Regions from separate parts of the Sporosarcina sp. P29 genome, predicted to be linked through region 4. Evidence: riboswitches for the same ligand, from Rfam matches in the RefSeq annotation. Region 4 holds a riboswitch; each other region holds the start of a gene.
What was found. A riboswitch is a leader RNA that binds a small molecule or an ion and turns the genes downstream of it on or off. The one in region 4 is predicted to bind cobalamin.
Positions count from the first base shown of each region.

Region 1: another riboswitch for cobalamin. It lies ahead of CSV68_RS10080 (DUF4430 domain-containing protein); the one in region 4 lies ahead of CSV68_RS08540 (hypothetical protein).
Region 2: another riboswitch for cobalamin. It lies ahead of CSV68_RS05735 (DUF4430 domain-containing protein); the one in region 4 lies ahead of CSV68_RS08540 (hypothetical protein).
Region 3: another riboswitch for cobalamin. It lies ahead of CSV68_RS10775 (ribonucleoside-diphosphate reductase subunit alpha); the one in region 4 lies ahead of CSV68_RS08540 (hypothetical protein).

Region 1 covers NZ_PDYX01000010.1:9,780-17,668, forward strand. The annotation lists gene CSV68_RS10075 (S-layer homology domain-containing protein) at 1-1,726, opposite strand, end outside; gene CSV68_RS10080 (DUF4430 domain-containing protein) at 1,806-3,914, opposite strand; cobalamin riboswitch at 4,058-4,242, opposite strand; gene CSV68_RS17330 (hypothetical protein) at 4,383-4,559, opposite strand; gene CSV68_RS10090 (glycine betaine uptake BCCT transporter) at 4,929-6,419, shown strand; gene CSV68_RS10095 (O-acetylhomoserine aminocarboxypropyltransferase/cysteine synthase family protein) at 6,460-7,740, opposite strand.
Region 2 covers NZ_PDYX01000004.1:138,392-146,280, forward strand. The annotation lists gene CSV68_RS05715 (S8 family peptidase) at 1-11, shown strand, start outside; gene CSV68_RS05720 (ABC transporter substrate-binding protein) at 79-1,119, opposite strand; gene CSV68_RS05725 (ABC transporter permease) at 1,116-1,868, opposite strand; gene CSV68_RS05730 (ABC transporter ATP-binding protein) at 1,865-2,635, opposite strand; TPP riboswitch at 2,721-2,818, opposite strand; cobalamin riboswitch at 2,960-3,147, shown strand; gene CSV68_RS05735 (DUF4430 domain-containing protein) at 3,270-7,889, shown strand, end outside.
Region 3 covers NZ_PDYX01000011.1:33,131-41,019, reverse strand. The annotation lists gene CSV68_RS10785 (ribonucleotide-diphosphate reductase subunit beta) at 345-1,382, opposite strand; gene CSV68_RS10780 (flavodoxin) at 1,361-1,798, opposite strand; gene CSV68_RS10775 (ribonucleoside-diphosphate reductase subunit alpha) at 1,786-3,969, opposite strand; cobalamin riboswitch at 4,168-4,344, opposite strand; gene CSV68_RS10770 (alanine/glycine:cation symporter family protein) at 4,709-6,130, opposite strand; gene CSV68_RS10765 (glycerate kinase) at 6,195-7,316, opposite strand; gene CSV68_RS10760 (DUF2243 domain-containing protein) at 7,870-7,889, shown strand, end outside.
Region 4 covers NZ_PDYX01000007.1:148,309-156,197, reverse strand. The annotation lists gene CSV68_RS08565 (TRAP transporter small permease) at 1-155, opposite strand, end outside; gene CSV68_RS08560 (DctP family TRAP transporter solute-binding subunit) at 174-1,208, opposite strand; gene CSV68_RS08555 (YibE/F family protein) at 1,458-2,246, opposite strand; gene CSV68_RS08550 (YibE/F family protein) at 2,243-3,364, opposite strand; gene CSV68_RS08545 (CdaR family transcriptional regulator) at 3,502-4,617, opposite strand; gene CSV68_RS08540 (hypothetical protein) at 4,693-5,967, opposite strand; cobalamin riboswitch at 6,141-6,317, opposite strand; gene CSV68_RS17155 (hypothetical protein) at 6,485-6,655, opposite strand; gene mdh (malate dehydrogenase) at 7,032-7,889, opposite strand, start outside.

The sequences.
Region 1 (7,889 bases), on a different contig from region 4:
TTGGTTCAGGATCTGGCTTTGGCGACGGAATGACAGGTACTTCCGTGAAGTTGTACAATACACCTTTGCCTTTCGTGAACAAATCAAATGCTACTAAAGCTTGCAATGCTTGCTCCGTTGCCATTGCATTCGAACGGCTATCTCCTGCTGTATGCTGGAAGCCACCGTCAGATGTTTGGAAACTTAACAGGTGATCAATTAAGTTGATACCGTTCTTCGTAAACATCGGTATACGTGGATCAATTTGATTTGCAGTTAGACCGATGATAACTTGCGATGTCGCTTCGCTTGAAATACCTCCAACGAACGCTTCGTCGAATCCACCAGTTGGACCTTGTTCATCCGCTAGGAATTTCACTGCACGATCCATCGCTTTACGAACTTCCGGCTTATCTGTATAAGGTGCAATTCCAATCAATGCCATCGCTGTAATATCATAGCTTGTTGAGCCTTCTTTACTCGTTGACAAGCTCCACGATCCGTCATCTTTCTGATATTTCAATAGCTCTTCAACTAGGCTCTCACGTGTCCATTTCGAGTTGCTTGGCACTTGGTAACCTTTTGTATCAAGGGCAATCAACGCAAAAATGATCCCGTTATTGCCTTGGTATGTCAGGCTATCCGCACCCGTCATATGCTTTTCACTATTTAAAATTTTATCGATTAAGTTAAAGCCCTTGCCATCTGCATTCATCGGATCAATACCGATTGCTGCAGCGGCCATCGTTAAACGTTGTACATCCGTAATCTTCATACGACCTTTGCCGGACCTACTAATCACTTGGTCTTGCAAATGTTCGTAGAATTCATTTGTATAAGAAGCAGGTACTTTCTTGCCCGCTTTCACAAGTCCGATTGCCTGCCACTCACTATCGATTGGTCCTGCAAGCATTTGTGCACTCGCCTGGTTAATGGCTGAAGTAACAAGCTTTGAGTAATCTTTAGTTGATGGCGTTTCGGGTGTTGGATCTGGTTTCATTACCGGAGGCTTCGGTAATGGATTTGGATTTGGAACTGGATTTGGTAACGGGTTCGGTTCAGGGTTAGCGATTGGTGAATATGTCACCTTCACTGATTTTGTCACTTTATCATTTTTCGCATCCGCGGCCTGTAAGACGATGTTATTCTCGCCACTCTGCAATAGCGCATTTACTGTGTTTCCTGTCACAACTGCCGGCTTGCCGTTTACGGTGACTGTCGGTTGAAGTGCTGTTCCGAAATAACTCGCTGCATGTACTTGGAATGAAAGGCTAGACTTCGTAACTGTTGCTCCCGAAGTAATTCCTGACACTGAAATCTTCGGCTCCAAGTCTTCACGGAAAGGAAATAGATCAGCGTTTAGATCCTTACCTAAGTCCGTCGTATATTTCCACTCCACTTTATCGCCAGGGATGAGCTTGATGACGCCCGCTCCGCGATTTGGAAAGATACCGTTGACGCTGTACATCCAACCACTGCCTTGTCCGCGGTCGAATTCATATACATTATCTATCCCCTCTACATATGCAGTCGCGCCTTCTCCGCCACTGTATTCCATTTGAATGCCTCTTGATTCAACATTTCGTTTCAATACACTTAAAACCGTATCGCCTTCCTGTACTTCGACGGTAGACAACGGCATAGGGATTTCTGTATTAGAAATTGTAATGGAATGTTGCAGCGTCTGCGTTGCTTGATTTTCATAAATCGGTGTCGGCTGCTCTGCAAATGAAGGTGCAACCGGCATGAGGATAGCGGCACTCGCTAATGCGAATGCTGCTGTTATTTTTGTGAAGTTTTTGATGATAGAAATAAAGCATACCTCCTTATTTAATAATGAATAATTTACGAGCAGATTGTTTTATTGTTATTCCTTCTGCAGAGACTGGATCAATTACGACTAAAGAATATAACTGACCTTCCATATAGTCTGTTTCAGGTGTCACAGTAACTGTTACACCGTTTGCTTTCACTGTGGCTGGCACACGCTTGCCTGTAATGTCTTCTACATAGATTTTATTTAAATTCACTTTCGAGTCTTGAATTTCTCTGTTGAACGTGACTGTAAACGTATGAGAAGGTTCTACTACTTCGGCATCGAAATAACGATATGGACGATCATTATCTACAATAAATACTTTTTTCGTTCCTTCAGGAATTTCCGTTTCTTTCTTCGTTCCATTTTCTCCAGCTTGCACAACATAATATCCTTCAATCATTTCCGTGTTTTCAATAAAAATAGGAGACCAAATTTCATTTTTATTTTTCTGCACCTTTAGAAGGCTGTCATTAAGAATCCCTTGAAGAGTTGAATGACTTGAAACTTCAAGTTGCGTTGATTTTTCTGAGAAGTCATATAAACGCCCTTCACCTTTTGTAAATAAATCAAATGCTACAAGACCTTGAATCGCTTGTTCTGTAGCCATTCCGTCTGTCGAACCCGTTAAAGTATGCTTGAAGCCCCCATTTTCTGTTTGGAAGCTTAACAAATGATCGATCAAGTTGATGCCATTCTTTGTAAAACGTTCTCCTTGGGGATCGATGTTATTTGCTGTCAGTCCAATGATCACTTGCGAAGTGGCTTCACTAGAAATGCCACCTACGAACGTTTCGTTAAATCCACCAGTAGAACCTTGGCTTTCTGACAAGAAAGTAACTGCTTTCTCGACAGCTTTTTTAACAGCTGGTTGCTCATTGTATGGAGCTAATCCAATAAGAGCCATTGCTGTCATATCATAACTCGCAGTCCCTGTATTACTTGTAGCTAAACTCCACGCACCATCAGCCCTTTGATAGCTTAAAAGAGCCTCAACTATCTTTTCGCGGTTCCATTTTGCATCTTTTGGAACTTCATAGTTTTTCGTATCGAGTGCAACTAATGCAAAAATCAAACCATTCGTTCCTTGGCGAGTCATCGTATCAACATTTCTAATACTTATACTGTTATAAATTTTATCCAGTAAATCGATACCATTGATATTTTTAGGATCTCTCCCTATCGCTGCTGCCGCTATCGTCAAACGTTCTGCATCTGTTATTTTTAGACGTTCCAAGTTCGCAACGATTTGTTGTTGGACATTTTGTTCGAATACTTCTTCATAACTTTCCGGTACAGTTGCTCCGGCTTTTGCTAAACCAACTGCCGTCCATTCGCTCGAAACAGATTTACTCAGTATATAATCTGTGACTTTCTTAATTGCTTCAGGTACGCGTTCTTGACTCGCAACTACTGTAATTTGTAATGCATCTGCCGCTTTCCCTACCACAGCTGCTTCTGTTGCAACTAGTGAGAGGTTTTCACGTTCCACTTTGCCTTTTAATTGAATTGTAATTTGCTGATCCGTATTTTGGGTGATTGTAGAAATTGTTAAATTAGATGGTTCGACAGTCCAATTCGCCGTCTCTAGCGCTGCTGACGTAAAAGTATCTCCTATTAGATTCACAGTAATTGCGGGATTATCACTATGTTCTATAACCTGTGTAGACGTAGACATAGCGGCCCAACGACCATAGAAGAACTTCACCACGTCAGTATTTTTCAAGACATAAGCAGCGGCTCCAACAGAAGGAGCTTGTCCGTTTACTGTATAATTCCAGCCATCCCAACCGCCTAATGTTCCTGCTTCTTCATTATCAATTGATGTTACATACGCCCCGAAATCACTTTCTTGCACAGTATATTTTATGCTCTGGCTATTCAGTGCCTTCTTCAATGCATCTAATGCATTTTGTCCTTCTGTAACTTGAACCGCTTCTTTTAAAATTCCCCCCGATAAACCTTCTACTTCGACATCCACTAAGTAGTTAGCGGCTTGCGGGCTTATATTACTTTGTTGAACATCCGAATTCGCTAAAGCAACTAAACTCGTTGCAGGTAACAGCATCGTTACTGCTAGTAAAACACTTGCAATGATAGATACATAACGCTTAAACAAATGATTTCCCCCTTATCCTAGTTTGGTAATTGAACGTAAAAAAGCCCTTGCCTCCAGAAAGAGACAAGGGCACTATGTATAAGCGGACTTCAGTTAATGACTTATTACATCCAATACAATATGCATACCTCTTCCTGGGAGGCGTAACGCATGGTATTTTGGCAAGTCTCCTGACTTATGGATCATCACATCTTCAACCTTCCCAGTATTTCACCAGTGGTGTTTTGAAGATATTTCCCATTTACAGTGGCCGGACCGTACAGGATTTTCACCTGTTTCCTTTTTCATCTTTACAATAATGTAAAGAACCAAAATATTCTATTCAATTTTACATTAGTATATCACATGCTCACCTGCTACTTTTTATTATTTCAAAAGAATAGTATAAAAGACCGATGAAAGAATCTCTCATCGGTCTTTTTGTAAATATTATTTATTTCATCACGTGCTATATAAGTGAGTGAATGCTTACAGCTCCTGATAATCCCGCTGATAGACTCCGCCATCTTTCACTTCTGCATGATAAAGTGCTTTCAATGCAAAGCTTTTCTCTAGCTCATGCTCTTTCATAATCTCTTTCAATCGCCTGTTTAACTCTGGGCTATGCTTTACGAGCTGAAGCATCTTAGGTTGTGAATATTGCACGAAAATCCCCTCCTCATTTCATTTGTTTCTATAGTATAACATGGCTACGGTTCTTGGTGTATGAAAGGAAATTGTTCTTCTAGCTGGAAATCACCCTCAACTTTCATGTATACTGACACAAGCACAAGCTAATGACTATGGGCAAGTAAATGAATTGCGCTACAGAACCAACTTACATATTGGACGAGAAGGAATTTTTCTCGTCTTTTTTATTTTCACTAGTAATGATTTTGTCAACAAACCGCCTTTTATTTAGCGTTTACATGGGCGATTAAATGGGTAATGTGAAGTGTATGTGTGCAATTTTATTGTGCTTTTCGATTATGTACTTAGCTCATTTCACAAACTACATTCAAAAAAGGAGGACCTATGAAAAAAGTATCGTCAACATTTTATATTACATTAGCAGCGGTCGTATTGGCAGTCGGTTATGGTGTAATTGCTCCCGATCACTTTGAGGCTGTCACGCTCGTTATAAGAAACTTCATTTCTGATTCATTCGGCTGGTATTACTTGCTGACAGTTTCTATGTTATTCTTCATCTCAGTTTATTTGATATTCAGTCCACTCGGCAGGATTCGATTGGGGAAAGACAGTGATAGACCGCAGTTTTCTATGTTCTCTTGGCTTGCGATGCTATTTTCCGCCGGTATGGGAATTGGACTCGTGTTCTATGGAGCTGCAGAACCTCTTTCACATTATGCAGTAAGTTCAGCTACTGCACCTACTGAAACGAAAGAAGCGTATAAAGAAGCGATGCGTTCAACATTTTTCCATTGGGGCTTCCACGCATGGGCCATATACGGTATGACCGCTTTAGCACTAGCTTACTTCCAGTTCCGCAAGGGTCAGCCTGGATTGATTTCTGCTACACTTCGTCCAATTTTCGGTAATCGTGTAGAAGGTAAACTCGGAACCGTCATTGATGTCTTTGCAGTTTTCGCTACTGTCTTCGGCGTCGCAACATCACTTGGTTTTGGAGCAGTCCAGATCAACGCAGGTTTGAATTACTTATTCGGTGTACCGATCGGTTTCTGGTCTCAATTTATTATTATTGGGGTCGTAACTGTATTATTCCTAATATCCGCATGGAGCGGTCTTGGAAAAGGTATTCGTATTTTATCAAATACAAATATGGTATTAGCTCTTACACTGTTGGTCTTTATCATTGCACTCGGTCCAACATTGCTGATCTTCAATATGTTCACTGATTCTATCGGAGGTTATTTAGAGCACCTCATTCGTATGAGTTTCCGTACAGCACCACTTACACCTGAAAATCGTTCATGGTTGAATGACTGGACACTATTCTACTGGTCTTGGTGGATAGCGTGGTCACCATTTGTCGGCATGTTCATTGCCCGTGTTTCGAAAGGTAGAACAATTCGTGAATTCATGATCGGTGTGCTTGTTGTACCGACAGTATTGAGCGCCATTTGGTTCTCAGCATTTGGTACGACAGCTATTGAAACACAAAAGGCAGGCATTATCGATCTAGCCTCAACTGCAACAGAGTTGACGATTTTTGAGATGTTCAGTGGATTGCCTTGGTCATTCGTCATTTCAGTTGTCGCTATTTTGCTGATCACATCATTCTTCATTACATCAGCGGATTCAGCAACATTTGTACTCGGCATGCAGTCGTCATATGGTTCATTGACTCCACCTAATAACTTAAAAGTTGTCTGGGGTGTCATTCAGTCTTCCATTGCGATTATTCTATTATATGTTGGTGGGTTGGATGCTCTTCAAAACGTCATCATCATAGCCGCCTTACCATTCTCCATCATACTGATCATGATGGTCGTCTCGCTATTCAAATCCTTAAAAGAAGAGCGAAAAAAAGTAAAACGAAAATAAAAAATGAACACTGCGCACATGCGTAGTGTTCATTTTTTTATTAGTTTGAGGCTTTTTCGATTGCTTGTTTCAAGTCTGCGATAATGTCGTCTACTGACTCTAACCCTACAGACAAGCGGATTAACTCCTCGCTGACGCCTGAATTTTTCAAGTCTTCTACGGACAACTGCTGATGAGTAGTAGAAGCCGGATGAATGATTAGTGATTTTGCATCTCCCACGTTCGCTACATGAGACCAGATTTCTACATTGTCGATGACTTGTCTTCCTGCATCGCGTCCACCTTTGATACCAAATACGATTATTGAGCCATACCCGTTTTTCAAATGTTTATTGGCCAATTCCGCCGTTGGATGATCTTCTAGACCTGTATAGGTTACCCATTCTACAGCTGGATGTTCTTGCAGGAAGGCCGCAACCTTTTGCGCGTTTTCATTGTGGCGAGGCACGCGTAAATGAAGTGTCTCTAAACCTTGCAACAAGTTGAACGCACTGTCCGGCGACAAGCATGGGCCGAAGTCTCTTAGCAATTGCACGCGCAATTTCGTTGCGAAAGCCGCTGCTGCCGTGTCGATTCCGTAACGTAAGCCGTTATACGATTCATCCGGCTCTGTAAAGCCAGGGAATCTACCTTGTGTCCAATCGAATGTCCCTGCATCTACTGCTACACCACCGATAGTCGTACCGTGTCCGCCAATCCATTTCGTTGCTGAGTGGATCACTACGTCTGCACCATACTCGATAGGGTTTGATCCATATGGAGATGGGAATGTGTTGTCTACTAGCAATGGGATTCCATTTTCGTGTGCAATGTTCGCAACAGCTTCCACGTCAAGCACTTGCAAACTCGGGTTACCGATTGTTTCTGCAAACAAAGCTTTCGTTTTATCTGTAATGGCCGCTTCAAAGTTCTTAGGATCCGAAGCATCCACAAACTTTACGTTGATGCCGAAGCGCGGTAATGTTACGGCAAATAAATTATATGTACCACCGTAAAGATTACTTGCTGCAACAATTTCATCGCCCGCTTCAGCAATATTCATAATAGAGAATGCGATGGCTGCCATTCCCGAAGCCAACGCGACTGCCGCTGTTCCGCCTTCTAGCTGTGCGACACGTTCTTCGAAAACTGCTACTGTCGGGTTCGTAATTCTTGTATAAATATTACCTGCTTCTTTTAAGCCAAATAGGTTTTGTGCGTGTTCCGTGTCTCTGAATACATAAGAAGTCGTACGATGAATCGGTAAAGCCCGTGAGCCTGTTTCCGGATCCGGTTTTTGCCCTCCGTGTAATAGTATCGTTTCTGGCTGTAAATTCGTCATAACCATTCCCCTTTTTCATGTATTGATGGAACACCGAAACGCCCCGAATATCTTTTCTCTGGGACTAGACAAGGAAAACGTAGGCGTGTGATTCACTATTTTTATATAGAAAAAACCCATCTTCCATAATAAGAAGAGGGCTCTGCTTT
Region 2 (7,889 bases), on a different contig from region 4:
AGCCTCGCTAATTTTATATAATCGAAAAAGGCTATTGCGATCAGTCAAGGAGACTTCCGCAACAGCCTTTTTTATGTGTTACTTTGTAATTTTAGAAAACATTTCACCTGTACTGATATCTAAAATCATATCGTCGATTTCAGGTTTCGTCTTGATCATTTCCATTTCATGTAGCCAGTCTCGTACTTCTTCCCAAGACGTTTCGTCCAGTGTCCCAAATGCTTCACCTTCTGTATCCATCTTCGGCAATAAGACATTCAAACTTTCTGTTTCAATGGCTTTGTCTAACGGGAAGTTTGCTTGATCTTGGTTGTTCAGCAACAGGTCGAGAGCTTCTTCAGGCTGTTCTACCATGAATTCATAGCCTTTTTGTGCAGCTCGCCAGAACGCTTGGATTGCGTCTCGTTCTTTATCCCACGTCTCGTCACTCGTTACCAACACAATTTCACTATAATTCGGCACACCATAGTCTACTGGATTAAAATAGCGCGTTTTGAATCCTTTTGAGTTCATGACAGGCACTTCATGGTTAATGAATGTTCCGGTCACGGCATCGGCACGTTTTGAAACGAGTGAAGATTCGAGTTCAAATCCAACGTCGATCATATTCACTTTGTCATAATCACCGCCGTCATTTGTGACCATCGTTTTAATTAGAGATTCGTTTAGTGGAATCCCAGGGTAGCCAATCGTTTTGCCTTCGAGATCTTTAGGAGATTGAATCGGACTTTCCTCTAGCATGACGGTGTAATTTAGCGGTTCACGCACGATAGAAGCGATTGCTTTGATCGGAATGTCTTCATTGGCTTGCGCTAAAATGACATCCGGTTGGTAATACAGTCCAAGTGTCACTTTTCCTGCTGCGGTCAAGTTCATAGGGTCTGTCGGATTGGCAGGGAATTGAATGTCCAATTCCACGTTTTCTTCATTGAAATAGCCTTTTTCCTGGGCTACATAAATATAGCTATGTACTGCATTTGGATACCAGTCGAGCATGATGCTGACTTGTTTCTTTTCATTGTTCGGTGTCTCATCTTGATCTGTAGCGGGTGTATTATTCGTACATCCAGCTAGCAATAAAAGTAGAAACGTGAGGCTAAGGAACAGACGTTTTTTCATTGGTGATTCCTCCATTGTAAAAAGTGTTTTTCCAATACGACGACGAGTAGAAAGAACATAATACCTACTGCAGAAAGCAAGACGATCGGTGCAAATACAGCGGCACTGTCAAATTGCGTCATCATTCTTCTGCTGAAATATCCAAGTCCTGCCTGAGCGCCTAGCCATTCCCCAATAGCCGCACCAATTACACTCAGTGTGACCGCCACTTTGAGTCCAGAGAAGAAAGACGGCAAGGCGGAAGGTAGGTCTAGTTTATAGAAGATATCTTTTGTGGATGCGCCCATTGTCAGCATTAATTCACGTAAGTTTTTATCAGACGAGCGTAAGCCGTCAAAAACGCTGACGGTAATCGGGAAAAAGGTGATCAGTACGGTGACCGCCACTTTACTCCAAATACTATAGCCAAACCACAAGACGAAAATCGGCGCCAGCGCGATCACGGGAATCGTTTGCGACGCGATCAGGATAGGGTAAAACGCCTGCTCGATCGGTTTCTTACTATACATAGCAATTGCCAGTGTCGATCCGATTATGATCGAAATTGATAAGCCAATCAAAATCGTTAACGCCGTCGGAGGTAAGTGGTGGATAAACAGCTCCGCTTTCAGCTCCCATAATCGGATCAGAATCGCTGAAGGAGACGGGAAGAGAAAGCTTTTGTCGTATAGACGTGCGCTGATTTCCCATAAACCAAGTAAAATCGCAACGAAAAGTAGCGACCAACTATACGAAGTGATGTTCTTCATAACCGTGCCTCCGAACGAAGCTCGCTGATGAGTTGCTCTTTTAGTTCTATCAGTTCAGGTCGTGCTAAGTCACGCATAGTGCGTGGTCGGCTAAGAGGTACGATGACTTCGCGAATCGTCTGCACCGGTTTTTCCGCGAGTACAAAGATGCGGTCCGAGAGAAATAGTGCTTCGTCGATATCATGTGTGATGAAGACGATCGTTTTATCGAGCTTTTGCCATTGGTCGATCAGCCACTCTTGCATCGTCAGCCGTGTAATCGCATCGAGTGCGCTAAACGGCTCGTCCAGTAAGAAAATAGTGGAGCCGGTCAAGATCGTTCGCAAAAAGGAAACACGTTGTCGCATGCCGCCTGATAAATTTCCAGGGTAGGCGTTTTCTTCTCCAGGCAATCCGAAATCAGCGAGTAGTTGGATGATTTCATCAGAAGAAGGTTTACTGCCTTGAAGTTCCAGTGGCAATCGAACATTTTCAAGAATGGTTCGCCATGGCATGAGCAAATCTTGCTGCGGCATATAGCCGACTTTGCCTAACCGCTTCTCTGTCACTTCTCCGTTCAATGAAATTTCTCCACTGTCAGGATTCTCAAGCCCTGTGACGAGTCGGAACAATGTGCTTTTCCCGTAACCACTTGGCCCAATGATGCTGACGAATTCGCCTTCATTCACATGCCAATCGACTTGCTTGAAAATAGCAGTTGGTTTCGAAGCATTCGTTGCTTGATAATGAAAGGATACGTTCGTAAATTCTAAAACTTTAGTAGTCATCATTCTTACCACTTCTCATTTCTTCAAAAAATACACACAAAAAAACCACTTCTCTGTGCGAAGCGGTTGCATAGTACGGCCGAAATCCGTCATATGTCCACTTCCCTCCGCTAGCATTATCTAGTGCAGGTTCAAGGGTTAAGGCGAACGCCTCTCTCAGCTACAGCACCCCTAGTGTTTATCCATCTCTTATCGTTACATAGACTGAAAAGATAGTCAAGATAGCACAGGAATTAATTGGTCAATTATAGGAATTTGGTAAATACCGTAAACGACAAAAATCTTGCTATTGCAATTGTTATGTCGACTCCTTATGATTAAGAGTAGTTTATAGCGTATTTTGGTGTCTTGCTAGCTTGCAAGACTTAAAAAGGAATCAGGTGAAAATCCTGAACGGTCCGGCCACTGTAATTGGAAAGTGACTTCAGACAACCACTGGTATTCGTACTGGGAAGGGTGAAGTTGCGTTTGTATCCAAAAGTCAGGAGACTTACCATAATACCATGCTTACAACCTTCCGGAAAAAGGTATGTATGTTGTGTTGTATTATGTATGTCTACACACGCATCCATCCATCCTTGTCTCTTTCCGGAGGCGGGATTTTTTTATTGAAAAAAATAGGGGGTAGGAGTATTTGGGAAATAGTAAACAAGTGAATATATTGTTGTCTATGTTATTGAGCGTATTGTGGGTGCTAATGTCATTCAATCCGATTGTACATGCGAATGAACAATTCAAGTCAGAAGAAGAGAAAGTGGAAGTAGCAGACTCAGTAAAAGAATTTGATAAAGAAAGAACTGCCGGCATTTATGTAAATAATTATGAGTACGGAGAGAATGTGTTTGAATCTGCTATTACATTAGACATTGAAGCGATAGATGATAAAGGGCAAAACCTAGTGCCTAGAGTAGAAATGAACAATGTATTTATTAAACCCAATAATGAGCAGTTATACGAAATAAAACTCTCAGAAGGTTTGAATACAATTTTTTTATCAGCAATAGATTCCAAAGGTCAGAATATTAAAAGAGTATTTTACTTATCGTATAGTAAAGTAAAAGCTATTGAATTTGTACCAGCGCCAGGTCAATATACAAATGGTAGTTATACGACAGATGCAGTAAAAAAAATCCGTTCCAAAAATGGCGGTTTATTATCGTTAGGTGGTTTTGGAGGTTATTTAGTTGTCGAATTTGAAGAGCCTATAAAAAATGATCCATTAAATCCGTATGGCATAGACTTTACGGTATTCGGAAATCCTTTTGAGGTTAATGGTAAACCTGGGATCTACAATCAAGAGCCTGGGGCAGTTGAAGTTGCAGTCCATAAAGATGGCCCTTGGTATCATTTAGCTGGGTCCGAATATAAAAATGACGATACTTATACAGACTACGAAGTGACGTATTGGAATCCTGCAGGACAAAGTGAAAATGCTGGAAAATGGTTTGATAACAAAGGGAGGGAAGGTTTATTAGGCGGGCGTCGATATCCATCGCCAGACCAGTTTCCAACAGTTAATCAGGAAAAGTATACACTTAGCGGAGTTTCTATTTTAAATAATTTCTCCGCATCAGAGATTGGAACAGAGAAAAAGCAAATTAGTTACGGTTATGTGGACTCGATTCCAGTTCTTAATACGAATTATGAGCAACCAAATAATCCTTATACTACTCCAATCCAAGGATCTGGCGGAGATGCGATGGATATTAGTTGGGCTGTAGATGAGCATGGAAAGCCTATTCATTTAGAAGAAATCAAATACGTCAAAGTATATTCAGCAATTAATAAATTCTCAGGTAATCTAGGGGAAGTTTCTACAGAGATATCTGGAATGGGCGCTTCACATCCAGTTAAACAACTCCCTTCTTCTATTGAAATTAAGTCTGAACAAAACTATGAAAACCTTCCGTTGGGTAATTCAGTAAAGCTATACGCAGATGCGTATGATGCTGAAAACAAGGAAGTTATTATTCCTGAAGTAGCTTGGACAAGTTCAAATGAAGATCTAGCACGTGTCAATCCTATTACAGGAGTTGTGACGGCGATAGGTGAGGGAGAAGTAGTTATTACTGCTAGCTTAAAAGCAGATTCTACTATATCTTCTAATATACAACTGACCATTGGGCAAAAACAAATTCCTACTACTATCACTGTGAATTCTGGATCACCACATGTATCAAATGTAGGTGGCGGTATCATATATACAGCAAATGTCTTAGATCAACATGGAAATGAGATTGCGGGTATAGAAAATGGTTTTACTTGGAGTGCTCCTGAAGGAAGTCAGGTAGAAGTAAATTCATTCGGTAAAACAGAACATAAGAAAATGGTAAAAGGACTAAAACCAGGAACTGTACAAATAAAAGTAGAGTATGAAGGAATAACAGGTGGAGTAATTCATAAAGTGCTAGATCCTGATATTAGTCTAGACGTTTCTGGAACTGCATTTGTTAACTCGAAAAATCTGATATCTAAAATGGAAAAAGCTCAGCTAAAGGAATCTCTACTTAACATCCGAGCGATGAATGAAAATTATGTGAAGTTTTATGTATCAGACATAAAAAGGTTAGAAGAAAAGTCGATAACTACTACGATTGAAGCGAAAAAATATGCTATTACATTACCGGATTTATCGGATATTATCAATCTAGAGACACATGAAGGTTTCTTAATAACTCATGAGAGAATCAATGCATTGACTGCACCTCCTACATTGCGTCTAATAGGAAACTCACTTGAATTCCAAATGATGCTAACTAAAGGTAAAGACACTATTGAAAAAATTAAAGAATTTCCGAATCAACAATCAGCAATGTTCATTAGTAAATTTGAAGACCATGAGCTACAAGGAATTGATACTGCAAAGTTAGCGGCTTATGAGTTTATAGATGAAACATCCCAGTGGGTGAAGCTTGGTGGAACATATAATATAGAGGGAAAAAGCTTTGAATTTTCAGCCACACACCCAGGGAAGTTTGCGGTATTTGAAGATACCTCTATTCAAGTAGAAGAAATACCTGTGAAAGTTCGTGTAGAAGGTTTTAATAAAACGATTGTACCGTTAACGGAAATAAGCATAAAGCCATATGATATTACTCATGTGGTAGGCAACAATAAAGTAGGTAACTGGTATGTGACAGAAAAGAACCCATTGGCTATTCATGCTATTGTAAAAGCTTTGGAATCTAATGGTTTTAATGTATCGGATAAAAAGAAACTTGATATTTCCCAAGGTAATTATATAACTAGCATCGATGGATTAAAAACGTTTGATATAAATCCAGGCTTTGATGGTTGGATGTATGCAGTTAATAATCAATATATTGATAGAGGAATAGCTGATTATGCACTAGCAGCAAACGATGAAGTGACCCTTTATTTCACTACTGATTTCACATCGCAAATTTATTCGTGGTTTGATCAAGAGGAACTAACGACAACTTCTGAACAACGTGTAAATATCAGGCTGAAACAAGAAGGTGGAGTTGTAGGGGATGCAACAATACTTTTAAATGATGAACCATTTATTATAAATGGCCAAGAAGTAAAGACAAATGCAGAAGGAGTAGCGAGTATAGTATTCGCCGAGCCAGGTGAGTATCTTCTGTCAGCTGAGAAAAAGAACGGCAAATTTAGTTCGATTACTCGTCCTTACAGCAAGATTATTGTTGGTGAAAAAGCAGTAGCTGATAAACACAAAGCCAAAGTGAAAATCGATGGATTGAATGGCTCGATTCTTTCAGATACTGAAGTAACTTTCGAAACAGGCAGTACGATTGTACAAGTGGTTGAACAGTTGTTAAAAGAACAAAATATTCCTTACGAGTTGGATCAAGCGAAAAAGAATTTTGTATCGATTAACAACGTTCAAAATGGAAGTTTACATGGCAGCGATCAGTGGGTTGTGGATGTTAATGCAGGATCATCTACTTCACTAATTGATAACACAGTCAATGAAAATGATAACCTTCACATTTTCTATAAACGCAATGCAGTTCTTGAATCCATGACGAAGTTGAAAGTCGGGGACAAGGATCCGACTATTGAACTCACATTAAGTGGAGACACGTTCACGGAAGCGGCTTCAGACGTTAGTAACTGGACTACAGAAAGTGGTGCCCTAACAATTGGCTCCGTTACGGTTGAAAGTAATCAGAAAGTACTTCTGCATGTGCAAGGCGAAGTACCAAATGAAGCATTATCCATAACTGGACTTGCTGAAGTAGTGCAGTCGAATGTGAAAACTACTGCGAATATTACTCCGTCTATACCAGAAGTTATTCGTACGGTAGACGATATGCTTGCGGATACGTTACGGTTTTATGAAGTGGAGAGATATAATAAGGCCAATTTCAGATGGAGCATGCCTGGAATTAGTTGGACGGAATTGGTTGCATTAGGTGCATCTAGTTCTCAATTAAGCGACGGCACAGCACAATTACCAGATTGGCTCACTAAAGATCCAGGATTACGGCAAGATGAATCAGATACGGATCATATTCGCTATATCTTCGGTTTGCTAGCAGCTGGAAAAGATCCATCTACTGCATGGGAAACTAAACGAAATCTTTATGCAGAGCTAGCAGCACAACAAAAGGCAGACGGATCAATTGGATCTATAAATAAACATGCATGGGCGATGCTCGCTTTAGATACAGGTGAGAAACGCGGGCAAGATGTAGGAACATGGGATAACACAACAAAAGAGAAAGCCTTGCAACATGTGTTAAAGCAAGAAAAGGAAAAGGGCGGATTTTCGCTTTCATTAAAAGCAAAAGACGCAGCTGATCCCGATATGACAGGCATGGTCTTATTGGCACTAGCAAATTATCAAGATGATAGTGCGGTGAATGCCGCAATTGAACGAGCGAAACACGTCCTACGCGAACAACAACTGGATACAGCTGGCTGGGGCGCTTGGGGAGAAAACTCTAATAGTATTGCGACTGTAATCTCAGGCCTTGTTGCGTTAGGAGAAGACGTTACATCGGCTGATTGGCAAAAGGGTGGGAAATCACCTGTAGATGCATTAAGCAAATTCCAAACGAAAAATGGGGCATTTGCCTTTACTTTACCTGCTGATCAATGGGTCAATGCGAAAGCTTTAGAGCAATCATTCATTGCCCTACAAGAAATCAAAACAGGCAAATCCGTGTGGCAACAATTTTCTGATGTGGAAAATGTAGAGCCGCCAGTAGAAACTGTTGATAAAGCACAATTAACAGCGGCTATTCAAACAGCAGAGGAAAAATTG
Region 3 (7,889 bases), on a different contig from region 4:
GCGGTTGCAGAAATGTATGAGCGGATAGCGTGGAACTATGAGCACTTAGCCAGATGTGTGAGCGACTTGCCTTCCGAACATGAATAGAGATGACTGCCGTGATGGACATTGAGCGGTTAAACAAGAAGATTGAGCGGATGCCGTGATACATAGAGCGGATAAATGGATGGATAGAGCGGTTGGGAGGGTTCATTGAGCGGTTGGGAAGATGTTTGAGCGGATAGCGTGGAATTATGAGCGCTCTGCCATATATATAAGCATCTTCTCTTAAAAACAATGCACTCCCCCTTCCCCCATGCATAAAAAAGAGGAACCCATAACGGATTCCCCTCCCCTTTTACCCATTACAAATCATCAAAACCATTCAAATCACTAGTCTTCACATATTGTCGGCTAGTTTGTTCGAAGAAATCCGTTTTCGTGTCGTCGAAGTTATCAACGTACGCGCGGATCCACTTCATTGGATTGTCCGTGAACTCTGGGTAGATTTCGCTCAAGCCGAGCATGCGCAACATTTTGTTTGCGCGATACTTGATGTAGCCTTCCATCTCTTCCAGCTCCAGGCCATCGATGCCTCCTAATACGTAGCGGCTCCAGATGACTTCTTGCTCGACGGAGTGGCGGAATTGGTCATAGATCCATTCCGTGAATTCGTCTGTGTTGTACTCTGGATTTTCAGCCAATGCTGCTCGGAAGATATCGCTGATCGCTTTACCATGTTGCAGTTCATCACGATTGATGTACGAAATCATCGTCGATGTACCGACCATTTTCTGGTGGCGCGCCAAGTTATAGAAGAATGCGAAGCCACTGTAGAAGAATAGACCTTCTAATAACGTCGTGTAGACCATCGCTTTTAGAACCGTTTCGATTGTCGGGTTCTCCGCAAATTCATTGTAGACGTCTACAATTCGTTCATTTCGCTTCATTAATACTTCGTCTGTACGCCCCATTTCAAAGGCTTCCATTTGCTTGTCCAAGTTCGTGACAGATGAAAGTACGTATGCGTAGCTGTGATTATGTTCACTTTCCTGGTCTGCGATCGTCGCAAGAATCGACTTGACGGAAGGATCCGTTGTGAAGTCTGCGATTTTCATTGCAATGACGGTTTGTGGACCATCAAGTGTAGCGAGTAAGCCAATGATTTTCAGGAATGCGGATTGCTCTTCTTTGGTCAAGCTTGAGAACTGCTTGACGTCTTGTGTCATGTCCACTTCATTCGCTGTCCAGAAAAGAGCCCGGATTCGCTGACGTAGTGTATAGAAATGAGGGTGCGCGATGTCGTTCCAGTTCAGGATGCCGCTTGCTTCCCCTCCGAAAATAGCTGTTGCCTTATTCGGGTTTGCAGGATTCAGTACTTTTACTCGTGTAAGTGTCGCCAATGTTCGAGCACTCCTTTCGTCCAATTCGTAACGATTTGTTCTTGCATGCCGCGTGGGCTTTGCTCAATCTTCAATGGTTCAAATGGGGAATGATAAAATTTCGCTAGCTTGTCTGCTGCTTTGCAAAATAAATCATCGCCGCCAAACTGGGTATCCCCTGTGCCAAAGACGTAGACGAGCTCCGGTTTATAGCCGACGTCCGCCACGAAATCTTTGACTTCATCCGGCGTTGCCCCTTTTTCCCATGTGAATGAACCGATGCACAACGCGTCGTATTCTTTAACATTTGGGATGAGGCCGATGCCGATGCGATAGGTATCGACTTCGACACCTTCATTTTGTAGACGTTCCGTAATCAATTCCGCTACTTCCTGTGTGTTGCCGCTCCAGGATGCATAGGCGATTAAGAATGACACCACTCGCACTCCTCAATCTCTGCTGCGGTTGAACGCATATAGTACGTCGTTTTCATGCCGGATTTCCATGCCTGCAAGTGCAGATCCAAAATAACAGATGCACGGATGGAGTTCGGTACATAGATGTTGAATGAAATCGACTGATCGATGTGTTGCTGACGCGCGGCGTTTTGCTTGATAGACCAGCGCTGATCGACGATGTAAGCAGAACGACGGTAAATGTCATACGTATTGTGATCTAGATCCGGTGCAATAACCGGTAATTTATAGTCTTTCTTCTCTTCATGGTAGAACGGCTTGAACACTGGATCGATCGATGCTGTTGAGCCTGCGATAACCGACGTCGAGCTGTTCGGCGCAACTGCCATCAAGTAGCCGTTACGCATACCGTTCATTGCCACGTCCATGCGCAGTTCACGCCATTTATTGGAATCGTATTCGCGTTGCTCGAAATATTCTCCCGTTTGCCAATCCGAACCATCAAACAATGGATACGCGCCTTTTTCTTTTGATAATTCCATTGAAGCTTTAATTGTCAAATACGCGATATTTTCGTATAACTCGTCTGCGAAATTCACCGCTTCGTCTGACTCCCACTGAATGTTTTTCAATGCGAGTAAATGGTGCCAACCAAATGTGCCGAGTCCAATTCCACGGTAGCGTGCATTTGTGCGTTGTGCTTGTACAACTGGAATTTGGTTTTGATCGATAACGTTGTCGAGCATACGTACTTGAATTTTGATCAAGCGGTCTAAAACGTCTGCTGTCACAGCTTTTCCAAGGTTGATCGATGATAGATTACATACAACGAAATCGCCTGGTTTTGTGCGTGTGACGACCATATCGTCTTCGAGTGTAACCGATTCATGTGTAGATGCTGACATATTTTGTAATATTTCTGTACACAAATTACTAGAATAAATAATTCCTTCATGCTTATTAGCGTTCATACGGTTTACTTCGTCGCGGTAAAACATGAATGGCGTTCCCGTCTCCAGCTGGCTACGTAGGATCCGCTTCATGATTTCAATCGCTGAAACCGTCTCTCTTGATAAATCTTCATTGCGGACACATTCTTCATACTTCTCGCGGAATGTTCCTTGTCCTTTTGTTTCATCATAGAAATCTTCCAATGAATAGCCCATTTTCGTGCGGACTTCATGTGGATCGAATAAATGCCAGTCTTCACGGGACTCGACTTTCTCCATGAACAAGTCCGGCAAGCATACGCCTGTGAAAATGTCATGTGCGCGTAAACGGTCATCCCCGTTATTGAGCTTGAGGTCGAGGAACGTGAAGATATCTTGATGCCATACGTCGAGATAAACGGCTACGGCACCTTGACGTTGTCCGAGTTGATCAACACTGACTGCTGTGTTGTTCAGCTGTTTGATCCAAGGAAGAACACCGCTTGACGCACCTTCGAAACCACGAATCGATGCACCGCGAGAACGAACTTTTCCCATATAGACTCCGATACCGCCACCGAATTTCGACAAGTTCGCAATATCGGTGTTGCTGTTGTAAATCCCTTGCAGTGAATCATCTACTGTATCGATAAAGCAACTTGATAGCTGACCGTGCATCTTGCCTGCGTTCGACAATGTAGGCGTCGCAACCGTCATGTACAAGTTGCTCATCGCCCAATACGCTTCGCTGACTTTATGAATACGGTCTACCGTTTCATCTTGCATTAACGTCATCGCGATGATCAACCAGCGCTCTTGCGGAAGCTCCACGGACTGTTTCTTAAAGTTCACCGTTACATAGCGGTCTACCAATGTTTTCAATCCGATATATGTGAATAATAGGTCACGAGAAGGATCAAGCAGCTTACCGATTTCCTGAAGCTCGTCCTGGCTATATTTCTCTGTCAGAACGGGTGTATATAAACCTTGTTCCACCAAGCGTTCTACATTTTTCGCAAAATCGGTATAGACATCCGCTCCACGCAATGCTTTTTGCTTTGCATAGACGTCGAATAAATAAATACGCGCCGCTACAAACGTCCAATACGCATTCGCTTCATCAATACGGCTTAAAGACTCTAGCACCATGGCGTTCGTCCATTCAGTTGCTGAGCTCGCTGGGTGACGCTCTTGGAATTTCTCACTCGCTTCGATCAACGGTTCGATTTGTTTCTTGCCGAATTCCTGTTGTAAGTTTTCCATCAATAAATGAAGTCCCACAGATTCTTGAATAATAGCCATTATATCCGCTCCCTTTAGTTAATTAATTCGGTTATGTACTAAATAAAAAAACTCCCGATATAATCGGGAGTCGTCGATTGACGTGTAGTAGATAGCGGAAAGTTTTAGGCAGACTGAAAAAAGACTGCTTTGTGCTTTCACTCTCCAACCCCGAAGAATGTTTTGCTGAGATGACTGGCAGGTCTACTGGCTGGCACATCGTTCTTCCATCTTTCCTTCCCGCCGAAGCAGTGGTTTTCATAAGATAGTCGTCCGTGCCCTCAGTTGCGGGGGCAGCTCCGTTCGTGGCGGATTCCCTTTTAAACGTGGTGGGTACCAATTCATCTAAATGCTGTTATACACTATATATAGTGTGTTGATTCATATATAACCCTAACATGTTGTGTTCAAACATGCAAAACAAAAATCGAACCGATGTTCAGAATCCTTCTTCTGAACTACGATTCGATTTTTCTTATTCAGTATTTTATAGTATATCAAACTTTTTACTTCTTGACTAAATTGTTTGTCTGAACGTTTTATTTAGATAGTGAAATTAGTTAGGAGAAGGGATGAGGGCTCCAGCCGGGGGACGCGTTCCGAAGGGCCCTCGTCTTCCGCCCTCATCCTACATAAAACACCTAACACTTAGTCAGTTCATTACTCATTTTAATAGTAGTTCAAGATCAAAACCTCAAAAGCCCGAGAATTTCTATCGATATTACAAACGATCTTCTGCTCTTTCAGCTGTTTCTTCCCAACATTCTGCGCCTTTTAGGCCAGGGATGCTAGCTGATTTGAAGACGGGGTTTCTGCCGGCTTTTCGTTGTTTGGTGAAGTCGTCGAGTACTTTGAAGGCGATTTTGCCTAGGAGTAGAATGACGACTAGGTTGATAATGGCCATTAGTCCCATGAATAGGTCAGCCATATCCCAGACAATTTGTACTTTTGCAACGGCTCCGAAAAAGACCATTGCGAGTACGAGTACTTGATAGATTCGTTTCCATATGACGTTGGCGTTGATGAATTCGATGTTCGTTTCGCCATAGTAGTAGTTACCGATGATGGAACTGAAGGCGAAGAACATGATCGCCACAGCGATGAAGTATGGTGCCCATGCGCCTACGTGTACTTCCATGGATGCTTGTGTCAATAAGATACCGTTTGTTTCGCCTGATTGGTACAAGCCGCCAAGTAAGATAATGAAGGCAGTTGCTGAACAGATGATGATGGTATCGAAAAATACGCCTAATGATTGTACGAGTCCTTGTTTTGCTGGGTGCGATACGTTCGCTGTCGCTGCTGCGTTTGGCACACTACCCATACCTGCTTCATTGGAGAAGAGACCTCGGCGTACACCTTGCATCATAGCCATTCCAATTCCGCCACCCATGACCTCTTTAATACCGAATGCGTGCTCGATAATTAATGCGATCATCGCTGGAACTTCTGTAATATTCAATATTACAATATACAATGCTACGATAATATAAAATGTTGCCATGACAGGGACGATTGTCTGCGTTACTTTAACAATACGTTGCACACCGCCAAAGACGATCACTGCCGTCAGGACAATGAGTCCAACCCCTACAGCCCAATGTGGAATGCCGAATACGTCCGTGAACGATTGACTGATTGTGTTCGATTGCACTGCGTTAAAGATAAATCCAAAACACATTGTCAATAAAATCGCGAAGACAATTCCAAGTTTCCGCCAGCCGAGTGCTTTTTGCATGTAATACGCTGGCCCTCCACGGAAAGTATCGCCATCTTTCACTTTATATACTTGTGCCAATGTACTTTCAATGAATGCAGTTGCCATACCGATTAGAGCAATAACCCACATCCAAAATACTGCACCAGGACCACCGATTCCGATCGCAAGGGCTACCCCTGCTACGTTACCAGTTCCTACGCGTGATGCAGCACTGATTGTAAATGCTTGGAACGGAGATACCCCGTCATTGCTATCTTTTTTCTCTACAATTAGACGGAACATCTCACGAAACAAGCGTACTTGCACAAACTTCGTACGAATTGTGAAATATAAACCTGCTGCCAATAAAAGTCCGATTAAAACATATGTCCAAATGAAATTATTCGCCGGCCCTACAAGCCAGTCGATCGCATTTTGAAACATCTGACCACCTCCTTGTGTATTCTATACCCTACTTGCCTATTTACTATGCTTAGCATAATACATACTATTTTCTGTTTTGCAAAACTACAGAAGTTTGATCCTCCAATAAACTTGCTGCGTTAGCCATCAATTCGGCCAATGACTTCTCTCCGTCATCCAACGCATGCAATTCAGAGAACCATCCGAGCAGCTCTTGACGTGCCGATTCATCAATAGTCCCTGAAATGACCAGGACCGGAACACCCTCTGCTTTCGCAAGCTTCGCGATGCCCATTAATGCTTTGCCGGCAAGCGTTTGTCGATCCGTCTTCCCTTCACCTGTCAGAATAAGGTCTGCAGTTGATAGATGCTTTGCAAAATCTATCGCCTCAAGCACGACACCGATTCCACTTTCTAGACGTGCGCCGCAATAGGCAATTAACGCACCCGCACTTCCACCTGCTGCACCCGCTCCGTGCAGCTCATGCAAACGTACGCCTGTGACGCTTTCAGTCTCATCCGCAAAATGCTCTAAGCCTTCATCCAAATCCAAGACCATTTCCGGATTCGCTCCTTTTTGCGGGCCGAAAATAACCGACGCTCCTTGTTCTCCTACGAACGGATTCTCCACGTCAGACGCAATGCGAATGTCCGCCTCCAACAACCGCTTATCCAGTTTTGATATATCGATTTCGTCGAATACAGAAAGCGTAGTGCCATTCATTTCCAACGGCCACCCGGCTGCTTTAAATTTCACTCCAAGAGCTTCAAGCAGACCTGCGCCTCCATCATTCGTCGCACTGCCCCCAAGCCCAATGATCAATTTACGATATCCTTGGTCGAGCGCATGGAGGATCAATTGCCCTGTACCATATGTAGACGCTTTCATCGGATCGAGTTCTTTTTTTGTAAGCAACATCAACCCGGATGCCTGGGCCATTTCAATAACCGCCGTCTCTCCGTCACCAAGCACACCTAGATGCGCATCGATTACTCGGCCGAGCGGATCTCGCACAGATACCGTTTCGATTGTCCCACCAGTAGACGAAATCAGTGCATCAAGCGTCCCTTCACCTCCGTCTGCAACAGGTAAACGTATGATTTCTGCGTGCGGAAACACTTTTTTTACTCCATTAGATAGAGCCTTGGTCGCTTCTTCCGCACTCAAACTCCCCTTAAATGCATCAGGCGAAATGACAATTTTCACGGCTCACACTCCCTTTACTCGTATTCTAGCAGATTTTGCGGGAAAAGTTACCGTTAAATAGTGGATGATTAAAGTATTTTTATAATGAAGGCTTTTAGAGATGTTGTTTTGTTGGGGGATTTTTGCTCTAAGGGGGAGCTTATTCGCTCTATGTGAGTCTGTATCCGCTCTATCAGGCAGTCGTTCCGCTCATAGTTGGACGTTAACCGCTCTATCACGATGGATTCACGCTCTATGTCAACCTGGATACGCTCATACTTCGAGGGCGAGTGCTCTAAACAAGGCTTACGTAGTGTCGGCGCTCTATGAACTCACGCATCCGCTCTATCAGGCCGTCGTTCCGCTCATAGTTGGACGTTAACCGCTCTATCACGATGGATTCACGCTCTATGTCAACCTGGATACGCTCATACTTCGGGAACGAGCGCTCTAAACAAGGCTACGCAATACATCCGCCCTATGAGCCTGTCCTACAGCCCACAACATCCATCAATGTATTAATTCCCCCATCCTCAGGGAACACTACGTATGTGAGGAAAGGAGCAGTATATAAATGGCGGTCATGAAAGTGGA
Region 4 (7,889 bases):
AACATCACAAATAAATTAACGGTAATTTCTTCTGTGAAAGAAAATGAATAATTGGCAAATCCTCTGGATAGCACGTTAACGAATGCAATGGTGGACATGATGGACAGTACAATTACGACAATCCATTCTTCTACCCTATTGAATATCTTTCCCATACATCCACCCTCCAGTTCTTATTGGTCTTGGAACTTGTCTAATAGATCCTTGCCCCAGATATCTTCATACTTTTCATAAACCGGTTGTACCGCTTCTGTGAACTCTGCTAATTCTTCGTCTGTTGGTGCGTAGAACTGCATACCCGCATCTTTCAACTCAGCGATTTGTTTCTCTTCCTTTTCACGTGCCATTTCTACTTGATACTCAGCCGCTTCTTTACCTAGCTTCTTCACAAGCTCTTGGTCTTCTTCACTCATCGAATCAAACAACTTCTTATTGATGCCCAATACGAGTGGATCATAGGAATAGTTCCACGTCGTTAAGTAGTCTTGGACTTCATTCAACTTAGATGAATGAATCACATCGATCGGATTTTCTTGACCGTCAATCGTACCTTGCTGTAGAGATGTAAAGACTTCAGAGAACGCCATTGTCGTTGGATCTGCACCTAGTGCACGGTACAAGTCTGTATACATCGTAATTCCAGGAATACGTATTTTCAGGCCTTTCATATCTGCAGGTGACTTGATTTCCTTTTTACTGTTTGTGATCTGACGGAAACCATTCTCGCCGAATCCAAGTAATTCTACGTTCTTTTCATTAAGGATTTCTGCGAGTGCTTCTCCACCTGCTCCATCAAATACTTTGTCTACTCCGTCTTTATCTTTAAATAGGAATGGCGCACTCGCTACACCAAAGCGATCATCTAAAATCGAGTAAATAATAGTAGAGTGAAGGCTCAAGTCGGTCTGCCCTTTTGTCAGAAGCTCTACACCTTTTCCTTGATCGCCATTTGATAATTGTTCATTCGGAAACACTTCAATATTAATACGACCATCCGTTTGTTCTTTCAAGTCCTGCGCTAACTTGTCTGCAGCCTGAAACCAAGTAGACGAATCATTAACCGTGACAGACATTTTCAGATCATAGGATTTCCCTTCTGACTCTCCCGCCCCGTCCGTTGTTTCTTCTTTGTCTGACGAGCAAGCTGCCAACATCAGCATGGCAGATAAACCAATTGCGCTTAACACACTCTTTTTCTTCATTTTCATTTGATGTTCCCCCCAGTTTTTTCAAAAGTCATCTAGATACTTACTGTTAAAAAAGAGTATCTATTCAAAACATTTTGTTAGTGTATATAATTCTAATAGTCTGACAGTTTAATTCATATAGACTTTAGCACAATGATATATAGGAAAACACTTCTATTTTTTGTGTCAATGTCTAGTTTCTATAGTAAAGCTTCTTTTTGTCACCTTCTATTATACTAAAATCATTAGAACGCGAAAAAGAGGAGCAATTTATTGCTCCTCTTTTTGTATTTTATTGAACTTTTCCCTAGCTCTCACTAAGTAATACGCATTGATCCAAGATGCAATTGGTATCACTAGCGCTATGCCAAGTCCCGCGCAAAGTATTAAGATCATTTCCGAACTGAATATCTTTGAATTGACGATATCCCCAATGGAATAGTGCAAATCCTTGAACCAAATGAGCAATGCCAAATATCCCCCAAAGAAAGCGAAGAATAAGGTATTCGTATCGGTTCCTAAAATATCTCGGCCAATGCTGACACCTGACTTGAACAATTCTTTCTTGCTTAAGCTAGGTGTATGCTTAAATACTTCATGCATGGTCGTAGCGATTGATATAGCGACGTCCATGATCGCGCCAATGGTACTCATTATAATGACAGAAGCACCTATTTTTATGAAGTCTACACCGATATAGAGAGACATACCCGCGATTGCCTCTTCTTCTTCTTCGCCAAATCCTTGTATCATAAGCTTTTGGGATACTACTACAATGAAAAACAATAATATACTAATGGTAATCATCGTTGCGATAAATGCTATTACCGTTTTACTGTTCACTTCATTAATATAAAACAAGCTGACGCAACCAATCACGATACAAGCAATAAATGTTATTAAGATAGGATTAGCGTTTGGATCCAACATAAAAAACATCGTGAAGAAGACCACACCAAAATTGAAAAACAGCGAAATGAATGATCTTGCTCCACTTTTCCCACCAACCCAGATCATCAATACGAGTAAAATAACCGCAAGCCATACGAGTACATTCATATTCTCGCCCTCTTTCGTTCAATGAAGAAGATGGCTGTATAGAGTCCTATGGGGATAGTCAAGACGATTCCAATCCCACCAGCTAAAGCGCGCGCTAATTCCAATGATAGATTCATCGAAAGTGCAAATCCTACAGGAGAAGCGTTTTTCAAATAGAGGATCAGCATGGGAATAGATCCACTTATATATGCGAAAAACAGAATGCTTGTAATGGTACCCATAATGTCTTTACCAATGTCTATGCCAGATGCTCTTAGCGCTTTAACGGATATAGTGTGATCTCTTTCATATAATGCAAACATCGAAGACGACATCGTAATAGCCACATCCATAATGGCCCCGAGCGATCCAATAAACAACCCTGCCATGAAGATGGTGTGATAAGGACGCGTCAAAAACTGCATTTCCTCATAACGCAAACCATTCCCTGAAGTAATCCAGATGACAAGAGATGTGATGGAAAGAGATACGACTGTTGCGACTAGCGTAGCCACAATGGCGGCATAGGTTTTTTCAGTGCGGCCGCTAACTAGCAGAAGCGAAATCGTTGTGAATAGCAGGATGCAGATTCCGCAAACTACAAGTAAACTGACCTCATAATATTTCACATAAATATCTAAAGCGAATGATAGTACCATGACGTTAATCACAAAGCCTACTATAGCTAATAGCCCTTGCTTATGACCGACAATTAATAGTGTAAAGACGAAGATCCACGCAACGATCAATACGTACTTATCACGTTTTACGTCAGTGACACTTCCCATCAATTGTTCACCAGCATTAGAATCAATGGAGACAAATACCTCATTTCCTATACGGTACTGCTGATCGTATGCTCCGGAAGAGGAATACTCATTGACCAACTGGACTTCTCGACCTTTTTCTTCTCCGTTCATGATCTTAGCTACGATTTTCTGGACAAATAGCTTATCTTCATTACCATGCATATCTGTTACGTCGGTTTCTTCCTCTATTGTTGTATCGATCACCTGAGCGATCGGCCGATCATAAAATGAATGATTTTGATTTACAAATGCAATGGAACCAATACAGCAAATTGCTAAGGTCAAAAACAGGATCCATTGCCATGTTGTGATTTTTCGGATTCTATTCAAAACAATCCTCCTGACACTCTTAGGATAAGACACAGCTTAATCCTACCATGAATTAGACCTGGAATTGAAAAAAACCTGTCTCCACATCCAATGAGAAAAGCTCCGTTTCCACACTAGGAAACGAAGCAATTGATCACTTATTCCTGGCTAAACGACGGCTCTTCCATTAAACGCAATGACAAGTATAGCAAAAAAACGTCATGCGTATTGGAAACAGATAATCCGGTTAACTGCTCGACCTTTTGCAGGCGGTAAGACAATGTATTTTTATGGATATGCAGACGTTGCGCGGTATTTTGCATCGACTGATTCTCTTCGAACCATACCGTCAAATTATTCAGCAAGTCTTTATGATCTTCTAGTGGCGCAACTGTGCGCTTAAGGAATTCCTGCTTAACCGTGTCCGGAATACTTTGCAAAATAATTTCAAGACGCAGTTCATGCTCAAAGACAATATCCCCAGATTCCTTCGCAGCATTGACCGCACGTTCTGCCTGCGCGAATGATTTAGCTAAGTCGAAATAGCGCGCTGATGCACCTATACCTGCGACGACTTGTACTTTCTTGCGCCGTTTTATATGAAGCAATAGAAACTCTAACTCGTTTTTCACTGTTTCCTGATTCATTTCAGGTAATAATAGCAAGATTTTATTTTGCGCCCAGCGGATCATCTTCATGGAAGGATGGATGTTTTGAATCGATGCGAACGTCTCTATTTCCTCAACGGAGAACTGTTCCAATAAATCTAACACTTCCAAAACCACCACTTGACTGTAAAGTGTCACGTCGATTCCGAGCAGCGTCCCTCGTTCCATAAACCGTTCATCTTTCTTTGATCCTGTCAGCCAGTCAAAGACGAAGAACTCTACATCACGTACTTTTTCATCCTTCTGCTTTCGTTTCAGTGAATCTTGAATGAACAGTTCCGCTACGCGTAAGATCAGTTGAGCCTGCGGATGAATCACGTCTGGATCACCCGTCACGCCAAGTACGGCAATCGGTTCTTCTTCAATAATGATTGGCAAGACAATTCCCCTACGGACACCTTGCAGACGCTCTACTTCTTCGTCTCCCATACGGAGCATCGTTTTCTGGCGCGTACTTAACAGTGCACCTTCATGGAATTGATTGATTCGATCCGGTTCTGTACTCGCTTGAATGAAGCCCCTTCGATCCGTTAAAATCACTTGTTGCTGTATCAGCTTCGATAATTCCGTTACTATTTCATGTCCTAATGTATCAAATTGAAACACCTGTCTCACCTCGGATGGAAACTGCTAGTAATACTTAGTTTACGCCACTTCAGTTTCCACTACAATAGAGGAGATTCAGCTAAGTCGGACTTCCGGAATTCCACTGCTCCATGCCTTTATGAGCAGCTGCAATAGTTCTGCTGTTTCAATGGTTGTAGACTTCTCTAGCGTGACAGATCCGCCTTGATCGGTATGGCGCTGTTCTGCAGTTATTCGGTCAATCATCGCGTTTTGTTGTTGTTTTGTCGCCTGATTTATCGAACGATGCATAACCGAAGCCGCTTTGCGCAAAGGTATTTGCATTCCACTTTGACTAGATGCGTTCTCCAAGTACCGATTAATTTCTGCAGCTACTTCTTCAATAAACAGAATGGCCTTCTCTGAATGTAAACCAATTTGCTGGTCGGCTATAGCGGCTTCCCAGCCTGCCACTTCAATTTTTATAGTATGTCCCCATATACTTTCAATGCCGTTTAGTAAACGTACAAGTATGGTACAAGTACGTGCCAACTCTGTTTCCTGCATTACGTACGGTAATTGAATATACGAGTATAACACTGCTTTTTCCTGTCGCTCTTTATCGGGAAAATGTACTACAATTCCTTCACTTCCAAGCAGCCGTTTCATCAAACCAATGGCTGAGACTTTTTTATGAGTAATAGAGGAGCTGCCGATGGTTTGAGAATACCTTTCACTGTTAAAGTCTCCAAGGGAACATCCCAGACTGCGTTCTACTTGTTCAGCATCAAATAAACGCCAAGAGCCGCACGCTTTTACTTGTTCCATAAAATAGTCAGGTATACGTATATGCTTTTCTTTTACCTTACTTAATAAAAATGATTCAATTCTATTGTCAGCAATATCCATAGTATATTGCTGTACTCTCGTCTTTCGCTGATAAAACGTCTTACCAAAGAACGACATAATTTCTGCTGGTAAAGTCACATAGCCATGGCTCAGTATCCAATATGCTTCCTGTACTTTCTGCAAGCGACGGACGGTTTCATTTTGCATCGCAGCCATTGCAATGAGCATCAGCCGTTCCTGCGGCAGTCCTATCCGCTGGTTATAATGATCGGATGTTACAAATTCATTCATATATTGCTGCAATTGTGCAGAAGGTATCAATCGGTCGCGTTCAGCTACGATCTGTAAGCCGAGCCATTTAATTTCACTTGCCGAATAGTTATTGATCCATTGACCGTATAATCCGTCTTGTAACAGCTTCCGTACCACTTGATGAAATCCTGAATACACGGGTCTACCACGCCGTTGTTCTGCCTGTTTATACAATACCTGCAGTAGCGCATGTTCATGTATTCGTTCCTTTGTCTGTTCAAATACTCTCATGTCGTAGTCTCCTTTCGTAAACAACAAAAAACAATCATTCCGCCTCTTCGGCAAGATGATTGCAATAGTTGTGAATGAGGAAACAAATTCAGGCAACTTGAATAGACTCCATACAAAAATGCATAGATGCAGATACCTTTTTTGCTTCCACTCCTCAACCCCCGAAGAAAGTGTCGCTTTGACGATACGTGGCAGGTCTCCTGGCTTCACTTCATCCTTCCGCCAGTGCCTTCCCATGTCTCCATAGTGGCTAATTCTAGCGGTCGTCCGTGTGTACAGTTGCGGGGACAGCTCCGGTTTACGGATTCCCTTTTATACCTTGATAGGTACCAGCGCATCGTGCAAACTCATTTATTTGATTGACTTCATTTTATCATGGATAACATAGAGAGTGGTAGCGTTTGTTTTCAATGAGAACGAAGACATAACTAAACAGGGTGCCTATGCAGAAAACTACTGTGCGTACATCCACAATCGTTTTTTTGCTAGGCACCCTGTATCGAGCTTTCGTCATTATTTACATTAGTTGTTGTTCGCATAAACAGCCACACTCCGCCAATCCTTGAACATATGCTTCTTCCCATGTGATCCCGTGGATGAAACCATTCTCCGAGTAGCCTGTGATCAAATAGAACGTCTCGTTTTGCTCTGGTAATGATGAATTGCTTTGATAGGTGTTGTTATTCATAATAATTACCTCCTGGATTTTGTATTTTTCATAGTATATGCCATGTCGGGGAATTAAAGAACATTTTCTAAGCTTCTATTAATAAAAGGCTAATTGACAGCGCTTACATTTAGAGAGCGAAAGAAAAAAATTCTATATATATTTCCGAGCTAGTATAATAAGGCACACTCTATTATTCAGTTAATTCTGTTTATTGTATCACGTAAATAAATAATTGTAAATAAATAAGCGATGATTTCCTATTAACTTTTGTTAGTTTTTAAAATCAACCTATGACTTCCCTATCATTCATCGACTGAAATGCGCCTAAAAAACTTCTTTATATACAAAAATATCTCCCTAAGTCCACTTTACGACTTAGAGAGATCAGTAGTTATTACGACATTTGTTTTTCACAAATTTCGATGACTGCTTTGACAGAGTCAGCTGAATGATCAAGCGCTTTTTGTTCGTCTTCTGTTAATGGGAGTTCGATCACACTCTCAATACCATTGCCGCCAAGAACAGTAGGTACACCTAAGTAGATATCTTGATATCCATATTCGCCTTCTAAATAAGCGATAGATGGCATAATCCGCTTTTTATCTTTGATAATTGCTTCAGCCATCTCCACCAAAGCGGCAGCAGGTGCATAATACGCACTACCATTACCTAGCAAAGAGACGATCTCCCCGCCACCCTTTCGAGTACGCTCCACAATTGCTTCTAGTCGTTCATTCGAAATGATTTTATCCAACGGAATGCCACCAGCATACGAATAACGCACAAGTGGAACCATATCATCACCGTGCCCACCAAGAACAAAGCCGGAAATATCTTCCACAGAAATATTCAATTCTTCTGAGATGAACGTATTAAATCGTGCAGTATCGAGCACACCTGATTGTCCGATTACACGATTTTTAGGAAAGCCAGTTGTCTTATAGCAAACATACGTCATCGCATCTACTGGGTTACTTAAAATTAGCACGATACTGTCTGGAGCATAGCGTTTCACTTGTTCAGAAACAGAACGCATAATCTTTGCATTGGTCGCAACTAAATCATCACGACTCATGCCTGGTTTACGCGCGATGCCTGCAGTAATGATAACCATTGCAGCACCTTCAATATCCTCATAATTTGAAGTACCTGTAATACGGGAGTTGAACTGCTGCACAGGACTTGTCTGAAGAAGATCCAGTGCTTTACCTTTTGTCGGATTGGAGAGGTCAGGGATATCAACTAAGACGAT